DNA from 3 places in the Brevibacillus sp. B_LB10_24 genome. Region 3 is predicted to be linked to each of the others. Evidence: riboswitches for the same ligand, from Rfam matches in the RefSeq annotation. Region 3 holds a riboswitch; each other region holds the start of a gene.
The links. A riboswitch is a leader RNA that binds a small molecule or an ion and turns the genes downstream of it on or off. The one in region 3 is predicted to bind cyclic di-AMP.

Region 1 (5,699 bases), on a different contig from region 3:
CCTTGTAGGAGAAGGAGACGTACCGTTTGCCGTCCTTGATCTCCTGTGTGACCAGCGAAAGCTCGCCGACCGGGCGCAGGATCCAGCGAACCAGTATGAACATGAAGACCAGTCCGAGGAGCAGGATGCTGCCGTAGATGTACCAGACCGACATCGAAACCCCTTTGGAGGCGAGGATGTCTGATTCATCGGTATAGAATGTGATCACGGTGCGCTCCTGGCTGCCCGGGTCATGCTGAAAGTAGTATTCTGCCACTTCTTTTTTGTTGGGCCCCTTCAGACTGTAGGCTTGGGAGACCTTTGTATAGAGGGTCGTCCCATTGGCGTCTTCCACCGTAACCTTGTACATCAGATCTTCTGGCAGCTCAGAGCTGAGTTCATGCATTTCAAGCGGGTCTTTGAAAGAGTTCGTCCGCATCAGCTGATTGATTTGCACGCGCTGGGCCGCCACTTTTTCGCTTAAAAACTGCTCGTAGCGGTCATTTTTGATCTGCTCGACGATGATGTTTTTAAAGATGAGTTGATACGTTAACAGATGAAACAAAATAATCGCAAAAAAAGACAAGAACAGCTTCGTGCCGATTCTCATCTCAAATACGCTCCCCTATGAAAACGTAGCCGGTTCCCCATTGGGTCTTGATAAATGTCCGATCCTTTTCCAGCTTTTCGCGCAGGTTTTTGATGTGTACCGTGACCGTGTTGAGCGAGCCGTATCCGTATCCCCAGACGCGGTCGTAGATTTCCTCGCGGGTAAAGACGATGCCCGGATTCTCGGCTAAAAAGGCCAATAGCTGAAATTCTTTTGTCGAAAGGTCTACCTTTTCGTCATTGACGTAGACGGTATACGTTTCTTTGTTGATTTCGAGCCCCTTAAAGGAAAGCTGGCTCATCGCCGCTGCAGCTTCCTGCTTGGTGTTTTCGCGCTGCCCGATATGGCGAATCCGTTCAAACCGTCGCAGGTGGGCGCGAACTCTTGCTAGCAGCTCCTCGGTATCGAAGGGCTTGGTAATATAATCGTCGGCTCCGATTTCAAAGCCCACCACCTTGTCGACAGCCTTTCCTTTTGCGCTTAAAAAGAGGATGGGCATTTCCCACTCGCGGCGAATTTGGGCGCAAAGCTCGTATCCGCTGATGCCCGGCATCATGATATCGAGCAGGATGAGATCCGGATGCAGTCCGTTTTCCAACAAGGAAAGCGCTTGGGCGCCGCTGTTTGCAATCGATACCTTCATACCTTCGCTCTCGAATATATCTTGGAGAAGATCGGTGATCTCCTGATTGTCGTCAACCACAAGAATGTGTTCTTCTTTCAATCTATATCCCCTCCAACTGCAAAGTCACATTCTCATTCCCATCATATCACGAAACGAAAGAATACACAGTGGTAATAACAGTCTGTAGGGGAATTCCTATGAGGTTATCTTGGGATCTGGTACTAAATTTCGTCAGAAAAAGCCAGAGGCGCTTACCCTCTGACTTCTAAAGTTAGTTTTCCGTTTTCTCTTTGCTATCTTCTTGTGCTTTTTCCAGTGCCGGAATAGCTACTCGTTTTGCTCCGACGTAACGCTTGCTCCAGTAGTAGGGATCGTTCAGCGAAGTCTTGGTAACCCCTTTACCGGTTTCGGAGTGGGCGAACATGTTGTCGCCGATGTAGATTCCCACATGGGAGATGCTGTGGCCATTGGTGTTGAAGAACACCAGATCTCCTGGCTGCAATTCGTCTTTGGAGACAGCGGTCCCTAACTCGTACTGTGATGCGGAAGAGTGGGGAATCTCGACGTCTAACGCTTGAAAGACGTATTGTGTAAAACCGGAGCAGTCAAACCCTTTGGTGGTGGTTCCTGCCGTTTTATACGGAACGCCGTAAAGGTTTTCGATGGTGCCCATAAGCGGGTTTTCCGCTGCAAACACCGAACCGGCTCCGCTGGCAAGCACTCCAGCCAAAATCAATGAACAAACAAACTTACGCATACGCAATGAAGCTGCTCCTTCCTTAAGCCTGCGAGGTTAGCTGAAGGGTTCGGGCGAAAGGATTCCCTAAACTGTCGAAACAGCTACTCACCCCAAAACATTGGTTCCCCCGCTTCCATGATGGAATTCGGCTTTTTTCGATTTTTTTTTACACAATGAACAAAATAATTCGAGGTTGTCCAAGGATTTCCTCTATTTTGCGTAATCGTTCAAAATTTCGTCACAATTTCCTGTCATATTACCGAAACGCACAGCAGGTTTCTTCGTCGCTTGACGCTTTCGGCGGGCTTGTCCGATTTTGGCAGGACGTGCTTCTCCGCCTTCGGACGGACGCAAAAACCAATCGCCCGTCCGTTATACTCGCAAAACAGGTCGTCTACAATAAAGTTGTGAGCAAGAGTTAAAGAAGAAAACGGAGGGATGTTCGATGAGTGAGCGGTCGGGGAAGCTGCTTCTCGGAACCGCGCTGCTGTTCCTCGGAGTAGTCATCTTGCTTGGCCACTTGGGGTTTGTCAAAGGACTGCTGGGCTTTCTCATCTCGGGAGCTGTCATCTTCTGGGGCGGGAGCAAGCTGCTCGCAGCCAAATCGACAGGCGGCCGCATCTGGGGGGCATTCCTGGTCTTCTTCGGCATCTTGATGCTGACCGGCAAGGTTCATCTGCTGTTCAGCACATTGATCGCCGTCGGGATACTCTATCTCGGGTATCGCCTGATCAGGAGCCATCCGGAACCGTCTGCAGAAGAGGTTTCGTACTATGAACGCAAGTGGGCGAGGAGCGTACTTAAGGAGGACACCCTGGATTCGTGGGAAGACGATCTGCGGTCTCGCCGTCCTTGAAAAATGTAGAAGGAAAATATCTTGACCCGCTATACCGTAATGATAAAATGAGGAGGAATTTACATGGGTATCATAAAGAGATTGCGTGATTTAACAGTAGCTTCGGTCAATGATGTGATCGATTCGATGGAAGATCCGGCAGTGATGCTGACCCAGTATATGCGTGACATGGAGTCGGAGATTGGACGAGCTGAAGTAGCCGTGGCCCGGCAAGTCGCGCTGGAAAAGAAGTTTCGCCAGCAGTGGGAAGAAGCCTTGAGGATGGTGGAGAAGCGGGAGCGGCAGATCAACCTGGCGCTTGGCGAAGGGGAAGATGAACTGGCCCGCCGCGCCCTGATTGACAAAAAATACTTTGAAACCCGGGCTTCCGAAAACGAAGCGCTGTACCACTCGGCCCGAGAAGCAGCAGGGCAAATGCGAGAAAAACTGGCGCAGTTAAAAGACGAGTTCTACAAGATGAGAGCGAAAAAATACACGTTGATGTCCAGGGCGCAAGTAGCCCGTACCCAAAAGCACCTGAATCACGTAATAAATGGTATAGGCTGTGAAAGCGCGACCCGCGGCTTTAGCCGTATGGAAGAAAAAGTCATGCGGATGGAAGCGGAAGCAGAGCTCACCGGACATTGGAACGAAGGCCGCCGCAGTCTGCATTCTTCACTCGACGCGTTAGAAGCAGACGATATCGATCAGGAGCTGGCGTTGCGCAAAGAGCGGCTGTTCGACAAAAAAACAGACGAAACCAGACAGGAAGAGCAAGGCGATCACCTGTCCCGATAGCAAGATTTGATAGTCTCGGCAGCCCGTAAAAAGCGGGCTGCTTTTCCCCTAGGAGGTTTGCCCTGTGTCAGATTTTCTCGTCTTCTTGCGACGTTTTTTCTCTAATCCTACCCGTGTGGGAAGCGTTGCTCCCAGTTCGAAATTTTTATGCCGGCTAATGATGAAAAACGTTCCGTGGGTCTCTGCCAAAACCATTGTCGAATTGGGGCCGGGAACGGGTGTTTTTACGGAAGCGATCCTGCGGCTGAAGCGTCCGGAGACGAATTTTTTTGTCGTGGAACAGGACCCGCGGTTTCAGCAGATGCTGAAAGAACGTTTTCCGGGAATACTCATTCAATCGGAAGCGGTTCATTTGGCCAGCTATGTAAAAGAGATGAACCTGCAGCCTGCGGACGCGATTATTTCCGGGCTGCCGTTTGCCGTATTTCCAGTCGAAGTGCGGACGAAAATTCTCGACAATGTGGTGGAAACGCTGGATCCGGAAGGTGTATTCGTCACATTTCAGTACTCGCTGCAGATGAAAGCAGAATTGGAAGAACGATTTAAGAAGGTGAGCATCAGCTTTACGCCTTTCAATGTTCCGCCTGCTTTTGTGTACACCTGCCGGTTGCAGGAATAATGGATTGCTTCTGGCTGCGTTTGGAGGGAAAGACCCTGTGAAACTATCGCGATTAAATCAATTGATTGCTGGCATCATCCTCGTATTTATTGGTTTTGGTCTTTTTCTTGACGCGCTTAATCTGATTGATTTTAACTTATTTAGCCTGTTCCCGCTGTTGATCGTCTATCTCGGCATGCGCTGGTGGACGAGAGGACGCCGGTGGCTGGGCGGAATCGTCGGCGGGATCGGCTTGCTCATCTTGTTGGATCAGTGGTTTCACATTGACATCGGCGATGTGATCGGGATTGCGATCGCGATCGCGTTTATTAACTTTGGATGGCGTTTGATTCGCTCTCGCCGGCAGGTGCCTGCGGAGAAGGAACCCGCTTCCGGGCAGCGGATGAGAATCGATCCCGGCTTCGCAAAAGAGGGCGAGTCTTCACATAGAGAGACCCGCAGTTCGCTGATCGGCGACTATCACTTGACATCAGGCCGCTTTGAACTGCGGCAGCTTCATATTTGGCACGGTGTCGGGGATGTGGTCATTGACCTGTCACGGGCGATTATCCTCGAAGAAGAGGCCTTTTTGTTTGTAAACGGCTGGGTGGGTGACGTGACGATCTACGTACCGGCCGATCTTCCCGCAGCCGTATCTGCGGAGGTGACCGTAGGGGATTTGGAAGTATTCGGGCATCGTCAGGGCGGATTGAACCGTCGAGTGGTCATGACCGCCGAGCACTACGACGATGCTGCGCGCAAAGTGAAAATAATCGTCTCGCTGATCGTTGGCGACGTCGATGTGAGATACATCTAAGGGGGCGTCTCACATGGCTCGTCAAAGCAGACTTGGAAGTATACAGTGGAAGTTCGTCAAGCAATTTGTCTGGCTCAGCGCCGGGATTGTCACCGCGATCTTTGCCGTGCTGTTTGCCGTTGTCCACTACCTTCGGACAAGCACACAGCTATCGCAGCTGGTTAGCGATTATCTCGGCGTACAACTGCCGGAGTCGATCAACTGGGGCCTGGTCTCCGGCCTCTTTTTGCTCGCGCTGTTGACGGCGGCCGTGGTCGGGATTGCAGGCGGCTACGTGATCGGCAACCTGCTGAAAAAGCGCTTAAATACACTGCGTCAGGCGACGATGAACCTAGAACGCGGCCTGCTCTCTTATCGGCTCCCGGAGCTGGGCACGGATGAAATCGGGGAGATCGGCTGGCAGTTTAACCGGATCGCGGAGAAGTGGGAGGATCAGGTGGCTTCCCTGCAGCGCCTGTCCAATCATAACGCCGCATTGGGCGAACAGGTAAGGCATGCCGCTGTAGTGGAAGAGCGGCAGCGTCTGGCCCGCGAACTGCACGATGCCGTCAGTCAGCAATTGTTTGCCATCGCGATGACGACTGCGGCGATCAAACGTATGATGGAGCAGAACCCGCAGCGGGCTATGCAGCAGATTGAATTGGTAGAGGAGATGGCAGCAGCGGCGCAGGCGGAAATGAGGGCATTGCTGCTGCACC
Region 2 (5,699 bases), on a different contig from region 3:
GAGCCGGCACATCCGCTCCCACATAAGTCCCCTCTTCATCCGAAAAGCTGGAGCGGACAACCAGGCGGACGTGGCGTTTCCGTGCGGTTTCGACGGATCGCGGATGCAAGACGCCCGCTCCCAGTTGCGCAAGATCCAGCATATCCTGATAGGATATGGCGGACAGCTTTTGTGCAGTTGGCACCAGGCGCGGGTCAGCCGTAAACACACCCGTCACATCCGTATAAATTTCGCAGCGCTCCGCACCCAGACTGGCGGCCAGCGCAACAGCGCTCGTATCGGATCCGCCCCGGCCCAGCGTGGTGATTTCACCGTGTTCATCCACGCCCTGAAAGCCGGCGACGATCACTACCTTGCCCTCCTGCAGGTGCCCGCAAATCCGGTTGTTCTCGAAGTGCCGGATGCGAGCATCGCCGTGACAGCAATCTGTCAAAATCCCTGCCTGCCAGCCCGTCAGCGCAACAGCTCTGCACCCTTCCCGCTGCAGCGCCATGGATAGAAGGGCAATCGAGACCTGCTCCCCTGTACTGACCAGCATGTCCAGATCCCGCTCGTCAGGGTGGGGAGAAATTTCTTTTGCCAGCTTCACCAGTTCATCTGTCGTTTTGCCCATGGCCGAGAGGACGACCACGAGCTGGTGGCCGGCATTCCTTTTGTCCATCACACGTTTTGCTACCTTGCGAATCCGGTCAATAGAACCTACGGAAGTGCCGCCGTATTTTTGGACAATGAGAGCCATCCTGTTCCTCCCTGTATGCGTAAGTCCGGTAGACAGGCAGCCGCCTGCGTTCACACTCGAAGCAAGCGGCCCTGTAGTAAAAACGTCAATCGCGGGTCGCGATGTAATCCGGCCTCGGCTTCTGGCCCGAGAAGGGGCTGACCAGTTTGTTCTCAACGCTGTTGTAGACATAAAACACATTGGACCGCGGGTAGGGCGTGATGTTGCCATTGGAGCCATGCATGACGTTGCAGTCAAAAAGCGTGACCGTTCCCGCCGGTCCGACGGCTGTATCGATACCGTGATGCTCGACCAGCTCTTGCAAGCTCGCCTGATCGGGCACACCGTATTCCTGCTTGCGCAGCGACTGTTCGTAATGCGCATCCGGCGTTCTGCCCACACACGTGATGAATTTCTTGTGGGAGCCGGGGATGAGCAGCAGCGGGCCGTTAAAATGGTGATTCTCCTCCAGCGCGATGGAGCAGCTTAACGCCCGCATTCGCGGCATGCCATCCTCTACGTGCCAGGTCTCAAAATCGGAGTGCCAATAAAACTCCTTGCCCGTAAATCCTTTTTTGTAATTGATCCGGGACTGGTGCACGTACACGTCGCTGCCCAAGATCTGCCTGATGATGGCGAGCAGCCGCGGATGCTGCGACAGCCGACGAAAGACCTCGCTGTCTCGATGTACGGCGAAAATCGAGCGAATCTCGCGGCTCTGCGGCTCGCGGATCACTTCCTTCCGCTCCGTTTCCCTGTTTTCCTGCCACAGCCTCTGCAGCTCATTCCGAAACGTCTTGACCTCCTCAGCCGAAAAGAAGCCTTTCAGGTTGAGGTATCCGTTTTGTTCATAGGACGCAAGCATGTCTGCATCCAGCTCGGACGTGCCGGAGCCTGCGTCCGAATAGACGACAGGGTCCTTTCGCTCGATGATGCCTGGTGTATCCTCGATGCGGGATGGATAGCAATCCTCCATGACGACGTAGCGTTGGTTCATACTTTCCTCTCCTTCCAGGTTTTTCGCCAAATCTCATCCTGCCGATTTACTCAACCAAGGGGTATACTCCGTTCTCATCGTGTACTTCGCGCCCGGTCAGCGGCGGATTGAACACACACACCATTCGCATCGTGCTCTTCGCCCGCAGGTAATGCTTCTCATGACCGCTTAAGGCGTACATCATGCCCGGCTGGATCGGGTAGGTTTCACCGCCGACCACCTCGATCTCTCCTTCCCCCTCGATGCAGTACACGGCCTCCAGATGGTTCGCGTACCAGATGAACGTTTCTGTACCGGCCTTGATCAGCGTATCGTTCAGGGCAAAGCCCATGTTGTCTTTTTTCAGAAGCAGTCTTCTGCTGTTCCACGTAGGAGTGTCAACGTCGTCCTTTGTGCCGATAATATCCTGTAAATGCTTTACGATCATGGTACCTACCTTCCTTTCTCCTGGCTTTCTTTGATCGCGTCCTCTAATATAGACAGGCCTTTTTTCAGGTCCAGCTCATCGATCGTCAATGGCGGCATGATCTTGACAACCTCGCTTTTTGGTCCCGATGTCTCCATGATCAGCCCGCGGCGGAAGGCAAGCGAGCAGATCCGGTCAGCCAAATCATCGACCCCGATGGCAATTCCTTGCATCAGTCCTCTTCCCCGCACCTCTCCTTTGATCAACGGATAGGTTTGGACCAGATGCTCCAGGTGCTGGCGAACAAGGTCGCCTTTCATTCGGACGTCCCTGCTTAAATCGTCGTTTTCCCAATAGGTTAATGCCTCAGCAGCCGCGATAAAGCCGAGGTTGTTCCCGCGGAAGGTGCCGTTGTGCTCGCCCGGTTTCCATATATCCAGCTCCGGGCGAAACAGTGTCAAGGCCATGGGCAAACCGTAACCTCCGATCGATTTGGAGAGGCAGACAATGTCAGGCTTGATCCCGGCTTCCTCAAAGCTGAAAAAAGGTCCTGTTCGTCCGCAGCCCGCCTGCACGTCGTCGACGATCAACAGAATGCCGTGCTTGCGGCAGAGCTGCTCGATTTTGACCAGCCAGGGGATACTGGCCGCATTGATCCCGCCTTCTCCCTGAACGGTTTCGAGGATCATAGCCGCAGGGAGAGATACGCCGCTGCTATCGTCTTCGAGCAGACGTTCAATGTACTCGGTGGTATCCCAATCCTTCCCCAGGTAATTCTCATACGGCATCACAACCGTGTTGGCGAGCGGTATGCCCGCTCCTCCCCGCTTCATCCGGTTCGCCGTCACAGCCAGCGAGCCGAGGGACATGCCGTGGAAGCCGCTGGTAAAGCTCATGATCAGCTCCCTGCCCGTCGCCTTTCGCGCCAGCTTGAGCGCGCTCTCTACCGAGTTGGTCCCCGTCGGTCCAGGAAACATCACCTTGTAATCAAGCCCTCTCGGCTGCAAAATCACTTCGTGAAACCGGCGCAGCAGCGCTTCCTTGGCATCTGTCGCCATGTCCAGGCTGTGGGTAATCCCGTCGTTTTGCAGATATTCGATCAGCTGCTTTTTCAGTCGGGGATGGTTGTGACCATAGTTCAAGGCCCCCGCCCCGGCAAAAAAGTCGATGTACTCCTTCCCCTGTCGATCCCACAATCTGGACCCGCTTGCCCGGGTAAAAACGGTTGGAAAACTTCGGCAGTAACTCCGAACCTCTGACTCCATCTGTTCAAATACGTATAAGGGTGTTCGCGTCTCGGCAATTGCTTTCAATGCGTAACCTCCTATCGTGTTTTGTCTAACGGTCCTATGCGATACGTCCATTCCGCTTCGTGATCCTGCCCGGGAAAAAGCGACGCAGGAAAGCATGGCTTCACTTCGCAGGCTGTGCCCATCTCCGCCGCCAGTCTGCGGAAAAGAGCCTTTGACGGTTCATTTGACGACGTGACGGTCGCCTCCAGATACCTGACCTGCCGGCAGGCATCACGCATCAGCAATGCACGCAGCATGCTGCTGCCAATTCCCTTCCCCCGTTGCCCTTCGCTGACTCCGATTTGCCAAACAAACAAGGTATCAGGCTTATCAGGCAGGCAAAAGGCGGTGACAAAACCAATCAGCTCCTCCTCCACTTCGGCTACCACACATGTCTCCGAAAAATAGCTGCCTGCCATCAGGTACGCATAAGGCGAATTGGGGTCGAGCACCTTCGACTCCGCCGCCAATCTCCACATCGCGGCACCGTCTTTGGCCGATGCTTTGCGGATTGTCGCCCGGCTTTTTGTTCCTGCAGCCGTGTTCATCTTCTCACCTCCTTTCACGGTCTCGATTCATCAACAGTGTATTTTAGTATGAATATTACCAATATTCAGTATTATGGTTGTGCGCAAAAACGCGCCCTGCAACGTCGGTCAGACCATGCGAATGGCACATAGAAAAAGTCGACGAACTGCTGCCGTGGGATAAGGGTTGGGCAACCCGGCAAGCAGATGCGTCGACTGGTTTGTAACTTGGGTACGCCGGCTGCTGCCGCAAAAGAGCGTACACAAGGGATCAATCATTTTAGAAAGATGAAAATCTGCTTTAGCCGACGAGGTTAGCTGACGGGTAGGATGGCAGAGACGCATCCCTTCTGCATGCACAGAATTAACCCCAAAACGTGGTTCCCCCGCTTCCGTTTCGAAAACGGAACTAGGCCCGCTATTTGATTGTTTTTTCGCTCGCTCTCCTTTTTCATCCGACTGGGGTAAAACATGGTTTGTATGTTACCATAACATCGAAATAGGCACACCCCTGGTAATCCGTTCGATTTTCCCTTCTCGGCCCCTCTCATCCCATCAACTGGAAATATCAGCCCTATGCAGAAAATTACGCCCATATCCTGCCATCATTGGTCAGATTGTTAGAAGAGTTCACGCAATTCAAGCGGACTCAATGGCCACGATCAGATAGCCAATAGCCAACCGTTGATTATGCACTCCGAGGTTTACGTACCGCTGCGGGTTGTAGCGGAAAACATGGGGTATCAAATTCCACCGTTTACGTCAATTTCTGATGATCAACCTTTTTACCTGCGTGGAGAATCCGTCGACTTTTACGTCGGTTTGTACGAGTATACGCCGTACGCAGCAGGGATCCCGGAATTCGCAATACCGCTGGCGTCTTTGATTCCGAAAGGCAGTAATCTATTTCAGTAAAACGAATTACGGACTCATATAAAAACCTGTCATGACTACTCTTTATCGTGGCAAGTTTATTCAATTTAGAAATAACCTGTCAATTGCCTCTTCATCGTATTTTAAAATCCAATTATTGTATTGTTCATACAAAAACCGAATGGATTCTTTGGATGAAGCAATTACATCACAACCTCGATCATCGTAAATGTGGAAGATTGAATTTTTCGATAGGTTAACAAAGAATACATCATGAGAGATCTTAGGTTTTATACCCATATCTTGATTACAAATCGCTTTAATCAAGTTCGCATACTTTACATCCGCAACCTGACAGTTTAAGGCAAATCTATGGGTTTCAAAATCGTAGATATCGTAAACATCTTCAAAAACATAAGGAATAACATTGTGTTGTAACCTGTACAAGACTTTTTTTGACTTTATATAGTGCTGAAATGTCTTTATTTTTCGTCTTCGGAATAAGTTTTCTTCACCGTCGTGATGAATGTTTGCTACAATGATGATCTCATCTTTTGCGGAATGAAGTGCCTTGAAAAGTGTCGTCGCACGAGAATAGACACGCTCCATATAGTTTTTTATGTCTTCTTCGTTTGGGTCTCCCAATTCAAACCGAATCCCTAGTTCCCAATTGTAAAAGAGAGGCGGTCTTAGCTTCAGATTAGGAAAGCTGCTGTTCAGGTAATGTTCGAGTTGCACATAAACACTCCAATCTTTTAGTGTAATACTGAGCTATATTATTAGTGATACTCATCTGGAGCTCATCGTCAAACTGCAGGTGTCACAACAGCCCGTCCCTACATAAAAATAACAAAAATAGTGTACCACGAAAAAAATGGTGAAAACG
Region 3 (5,699 bases):
GCAGGTGCAAAGCCTGCGCAACAAGGCGAAGGAGAAAGTGGGAGCGCTGCAGGAAGAGTACTTTTCGGCAACGGATGAAGATTACCTGCGCGACCTGTACCGCCTCGCTCCGCTGATGGGAACGCTGGCCCGGGCGGTGATCCAGTTTGACGCGGCTTTTACGGCGGAAAAACAGGCACGCGGCTTGGTTGACTTCAGCGACCTGGAGCATCTCGCCCTGCAGATTCTGCGAGAGGCCGACGAGACGGGAGGGTACCGGCCGTCGTCTGTCGCCCGACAGCTTCAGGATCAGTTTGCCGAAGTGCTGGTCGACGAGTACCAGGACATCAACCTGACACAGGAGACGATTTTGCAGTTGGTCTCACGTGACCCGGCCGATGGGATTGCGGGCAACCGGTTTATGGTTGGGGACGTAAAACAGAGTATCTACCGCTTCCGGCAAGCGGAGCCTAGATTATTTTTGGAAAAATATGTATCATATCGAACCGGTAGTGAAAGTGAGCGGAAGGGGGCGGGACGGCGTATCGATCTGGCGGCGAACTTCCGCAGCCGTACGGTCGTTGTCGATGCGGTCAACTACTTGTTTCGCCAGATCATGACCCCGCGAGTGGGTGAAATCTCCTACGACAAGTCCGCCGAGCTGATCGGCAGGGCTCGTTATCCAGATGCCGATTCGGAAGCGTTGGATACAGAAGTGCATCTGATCGACCGCCACCTCCCCGATGGAAACGACGACGGCAGCGAGCCCTTAGGCGGGAACGGGGCAGATGAGGCTTCCGGCGGAGGAGTATCCGCTGCGGCAGATGAAGTGCTGGAAGCCGAGCAGGTCGGTACGGCACAGTTGGAGGCCCGGTTGATCGCCGAGCGGATCCGCATGTGGATGGAGCCGGGAGCGGGATCTGCACCGCTGCTCGTCTTTGACAAAAGCAGCGGCGGGATGCGGCCGCTCGCTTATCGGGATATCGTCATCCTGCTGCGTGCCAACGCCGGCTGGGCGCAGCCGATGATGGAGGAGCTGCAAGCAGCCGGGATTCCCGTGTATGCTGAGCAGAACGGAGGCTACTTCGCTGCAACCGAGGTAGAGGTCATGCTGTCGCTGCTTCGGATCATCGACAATCCGCAGCAGGATATTCCGCTGGCGGCAGTGCTGCGCTCGCCGATCGTCGGCTTGACCGAACAGCATCTGGCTGAATTGCGCATTGCCTATCCAGGCATTCCCTTTCATCAGGCGGTGCAGCTTTGCGTTCGCGAGGGGCGGGATGAGGGCGAGCTGGACAGGCGTCTGCGCGATTTTTTCCAGCGTGTCGAAGACTGGCGGACAGCAGCCAGACGCGGTTCTCTCGCTGATCTGCTGGCCCGGATTTACCGAGAAACGGGCTATCTGGAGTTTGTCGCCTCGCTGGATAACGGTCAGCAGCGGCAGGCGAATCTGCGGGCACTGTACGACCGCGCCCGCCAGTATGAGGCTACCTCGTTTCGCGGTCTGTTCCGTTTCCTTCGATTTGTCGACCGGCTGCAGCAAAAAGGGCGCGACATGGGAGAGGCACGGACGATTGGGGAAAATGAAGACGTCGTGCGGGTCATGACCATCCACAAGAGCAAGGGGTTGGAGTTTCCCGTGGTATTTGTCGCAGGGTTGGGGAAACAGTTCAACACGATGGATGAAAAGAAGCACTTCCTGCTGCACAAAGACCTCGGTTTTGGTCCCAAGGTATCCGATTCCGAGCTGCGTCTGCGATATCCCTGCCTCGCGTACCAGGCGGTCCGGCAGCAGCTTCACCGCGAGATGCTGGCTGAGGAGATGCGCGTACTGTACGTCGCCTTGACGCGGGCGCGGGAGAAGCTGATCTTGGTTGCTTCCGAGAAAAATCTGGCGAAAAGTATCGCCGCCTGGTGCGATCAGGCTGGCTCGGGGGATGCGCTGGCCGACGAGGATCTCATCCAGGCAAAAAGCAGCCTGGACTGGGTAGGCCGGGCCCTGGTGCGCCATCCAGCCGGGGCTGTCCTGCGGGACAAATGCCAGGAACAGGGAGGAGAGCTCTGCCTCACGACCGTACCTGATGACTCCCGCTGGTCGTTTTTCTTCTACCAGGCGGACCAGTTTGCGGCTAAAAAGGCGGAAACAAACCTGGATCGGCAGGTCTGGGAGCGAATCGTCAGCCTGCAATCAGTGGGAGAAAGACCGGAAGATCCATTCTGGCGGGAACAGCTTGAACGGCAGCTGACCTGGAGCTACCCGTATCTCCTGGCCGCGCAGACAGCGGCCAAGTGGAGCGTCAGCGAGCTGAAGCGAATGACGGAAGATGTCTCGGAAAGCGAGCAGCTCAGGCTGTCTACTGAGGAAGGCCCGGCTCGCAAATGGGCGCAGATCAACAAGAAGCCCCGCTTTCTGACGGAGCAGACAATCAAGACCTTTAGCCGGGCGGAGATTGGAACGATTGTGCACACGGTCATGCAGCAGCTGGACCTGAAACAACCCCTGGACGAAGCCGGTGTGCAGCACCAGCTGCGAGACTTGGTAGATCGGGAGTACCTCACCCGGGAGCAGGCTGCACAGGTAAACTGTCAGCAAATAGCCTCATTCTTTGCCTCGCCGCTTGGCCTGCGGCTAAAAGCGGCGGCCCGGGTGCATCGCGAACTGCCTTTTACGATGACCGTCCCATTGGATCAGATCATGTCTGACGCCATTGCGGAAACAGGGGAGCAGGTTATCGTGCAAGGGGTCATCGACTGTCTGGCAGAAGAGCCGGACGGATCGCTGATTATGGTCGACTACAAGACAGATGCCATGATCGGCAGCGACCGGGCTGCCTCGCTTGTTCAGCTAACCAACCGCTATCGGAAACAGCTCCAGCTTTACACGCAGGCAATCGAACAGATCTGGCAGCGGCGAGTCGATAAAAGCTACCTGTACTTCTTCTCCGCGGGCGAGGCCGTCCTTATCGGCGAAGGCGAATGAAAAAGAGGAACGCCCCGGGATCATGTCATGGATCCCGGGGCGTTCCTTGTCAAAATAGCGAATAGCCTATAAAGTTATTTAAGTACGTAAACCTTGATATTTTGCATACCGAAGTAGGATGCGTCATTCGTTGGCAGGAAGATGTCTACACGCTCTCCCTTGATCGCGCCGCCGATGTCTGCCGCCTTCGCCACCATGCCTCCGCCTGGCAAATGGGGGGAATTGTATCCCGTGATATAGACGGTGGAACCGAGCGGAATCACCTTGGGGTCTACCGCGATGGTTCCCACTTTTAATGGATTGCCGAAGTAATCCACGCCAGCCCAGCCGCCGTTTTCCTCCGCAGAAGCCGTATAGCCGGTAGCTTTACAAGAGATGACACGGCTGAAAGACAAGGTTTTGCCGGCAGGGGTGGTAATGGTGCTTCCCAATTCTTTCGGAGCAGTGGCACTGGCAGCCACAGCTGTTGCCTTCTTGGTCTCCGGAAGCTGAATCTTTTGACCAATTTGCAAATTGGTCGGATCGACACCCTGGTTGGCGGCAAGGATCGATTGCAGGGGGATGTTGCGTTCCTGCGAAAGTTTGAAAAATGTGTCATCTTGTTTTACTTCGTAAGTAGCGGCAAATGTTGGGGTAGAGATACTTGCAAACAGCACAGCGCAAGCCATGGACGCCAACGTTTTTCTGGCTGACCACTTTTTCATCAACATCTTCTCCTTTCACATGCCTACGAGGTTAGTTGTCGGGTTCGGGTTAAGGAGGCTGCCCTACGCAATTGCGATTCACCCCAAATCGATGGCCGCATGTGCCATCGATAAAAAAAGTCCCCCGCACTTCTGTTTAGGAAGTTTCGGCGATAACAATCAATACAATATCATAGGTTCTTGTTTAAAATAAATGATAAATTTATAGTAGCGGTGTAAATCTTTACCCCTTGACAGTCAGGATTTTTCTTCATGTCTTTCCATGGTGGATGTTTTTAAGTCAATGTATACAAGGGATGGAATCGTTTGGACTGACTAAAAATACGTGTTATACTATAGGGAAAAAACGCAACGAGAGATAGAGGAGAGAAACAAATGAGTCAACTTTCAGACAGCAGGCGGCGCGCCTACCAGGAAAAGCAGAAGGACCACGCCCGCATGCTCATCACCTGCCCGGATCGGCCGGGAATTGTCTATGCTGTATCCCAATTCTTAGCCGAAAACGGCGCGAATATTTCACAGTCGGATCAATACTCGACCGATCCTGAGGGCGGCCGCTTTTTTATGCGGATCGAGTTTGACCTGCCCAATCTAGAGGAAAGATGCGAAGAGTTAAAGCGAAGTTTTCAGCCGATTGCAAACCGGTTTCAAATGGACTGGACGCTCGTAGAGGCCCGCAGGCTCAAACGGATCGCCATCTTCGTATCCAAGGAGGATCACTGTCTGTTGGAACTCCTGTGGCAGTGGCAGTCGGGTGCCCTGCACGCCGATATCGCAATGGTCGTCAGCAATCATCCTGATATGAGGGAAACGGTAGAAGCGCTTGGCATCCCATACCATGTGATATCTGTCACGAGCGAGACAAAGGCTGAGGCAGAGCGGCGGCAGATGGAACTGATGAAGGATATCGACCTGATCGTTCTAGCCCGGTACATGCAAATCCTCTCACCCCAGTTCCTGCGGGATTATCCGCAGCGAATCATCAACATCCATCACTCCTTCCTGCCGGCGTTCGTCGGCGCAAAGCCGTACGATCAGGCGTACAAGCGCGGCGTAAAACTGATCGGAGCTACCGCCCACTACGTGACGGAGGAGCTTGACGCAGGTCCGATCATCGAACAAGACGTCCAGCGGGTGACACATCGGGACGATGTCGAGGCGCTTAAAATGAAGGGACGGCAAATCGAGCGTACCGTTCTGGCACAGGCGGTCACCTGGCATCTGGAAGATCGCGTCCTGGTCTATGACAACAAGACCGTCGTCTTTCCCTAAGGGGAGAGACGACGGTCTTGGTTTGAATTGCATGCCGTTAGCTCCTGTTATTTCATTCGTTCCTTCAGGATCTCGGATACGTGTCTGATCACATCTTCTGCCTCGGGTCCGTGCAAGATCAGGTGACCCGATTCGGGGAAGGAGAGGAGACGCGTGTCAGCGCTTCCGACGTGTTTTTGCAAGTGGCAGGCGCTGACCGCCTGTACCGTGTCGTCCTTCTCACCCTGTACGATCACATAAGGACATGTCACCCGGGGCAGCAATCGCTTCGTTTCCGCCAGGAGCATGCGAAACTCCAGCATGCTCCGTATAGGGAATTTTGCCATCCCGTTCATGTAACGGGAGAGATGGGTGCGAAAATCGTTGCGCAGATTAACAGCAGCCTGTTTGATATCCCAGTAGTAAAAAGGGGTGTTGAGCGTAAACAGGTGGTGCACGGGATGGCGGGAGGCGATCTGCAGGGCTAGCAGGCCCCCCATGGAGAAGCCGATTACCGCGATTTTATCGCATCGCAGGCTCAGCCGTTTGTACGCTTCTACGGCTGAATCGATCCAGTCGGAACGCCTGCTTTGACTCAGCAGGAGGCGTCCGGCACCGTGCCCCTCGAGTGTAGGGCATTCGACAGTATAGCCCTGTTTTTGCAGAGCCATAGCCAGAGGCAGCACTTCGTGAACGTCGCCGGCAAAGCCGTGAAGGACTAAACAACCAAACGCAGACATCGTGGACATCCTTTCGAAAAGACCAACTCCTGTTGCCGAATCAGG

Region 1: linked by a shared signal. The riboswitch ahead of ACI7RC_RS24700 (C40 family peptidase) and the one ahead of ACI7RC_RS13925 (3D domain-containing protein) in region 3 are both predicted to bind cyclic di-AMP.
Region 2: linked by a shared signal. The riboswitch ahead of ectA (diaminobutyrate acetyltransferase) and the one ahead of ACI7RC_RS13925 (3D domain-containing protein) in region 3 are both predicted to bind cyclic di-AMP.

What each region holds. Positions count from the first base shown of each region.
Region 1 is NZ_JBJQOQ010000042.1:9,403-15,101, forward strand. It holds gene ACI7RC_RS24690 (sensor histidine kinase) at 1-589, opposite strand, end outside; gene ACI7RC_RS24695 (response regulator transcription factor) at 591-1,313, opposite strand; gene ACI7RC_RS24700 (C40 family peptidase) at 1,486-1,971, opposite strand; cyclic di-AMP (ydaO/yuaA leader) riboswitch at 1,984-2,114, opposite strand; gene ACI7RC_RS24705 (hypothetical protein) at 2,399-2,809, shown strand; gene ACI7RC_RS24710 (PspA/IM30 family protein) at 2,873-3,586, shown strand; gene ACI7RC_RS24715 (class I SAM-dependent methyltransferase) at 3,651-4,205, shown strand; gene liaF (cell wall-active antibiotics response protein LiaF) at 4,243-5,001, shown strand; gene ACI7RC_RS24725 (sensor histidine kinase) at 5,015-5,699, shown strand, end outside.
Region 2 is NZ_JBJQOQ010000029.1:43,144-48,842, reverse strand. It holds gene ACI7RC_RS21315 (aspartate kinase) at 1-739, opposite strand, end outside; gene thpD (ectoine hydroxylase) at 825-1,715, opposite strand; gene ACI7RC_RS21305 (ectoine synthase) at 1,762-2,142, opposite strand; gene ectB (diaminobutyrate--2-oxoglutarate transaminase) at 2,148-3,386, opposite strand; gene ectA (diaminobutyrate acetyltransferase) at 3,446-3,961, opposite strand; cyclic di-AMP (ydaO/yuaA leader) riboswitch at 4,233-4,366, opposite strand; gene ACI7RC_RS21290 (RsiV family protein) at 4,631-4,855, shown strand; gene ACI7RC_RS21285 (DUF3885 domain-containing protein) at 4,916-5,551, opposite strand.
Region 3 is NZ_JBJQOQ010000013.1:72,519-78,217, reverse strand. It holds gene addA (helicase-exonuclease AddAB subunit AddA) at 1-2,959, shown strand, start outside; gene ACI7RC_RS13925 (3D domain-containing protein) at 3,034-3,663, opposite strand; cyclic di-AMP (ydaO/yuaA leader) riboswitch at 3,668-3,825, opposite strand; gene purU (formyltetrahydrofolate deformylase) at 4,039-4,935, shown strand; gene ACI7RC_RS13915 (alpha/beta hydrolase) at 4,983-5,654, opposite strand.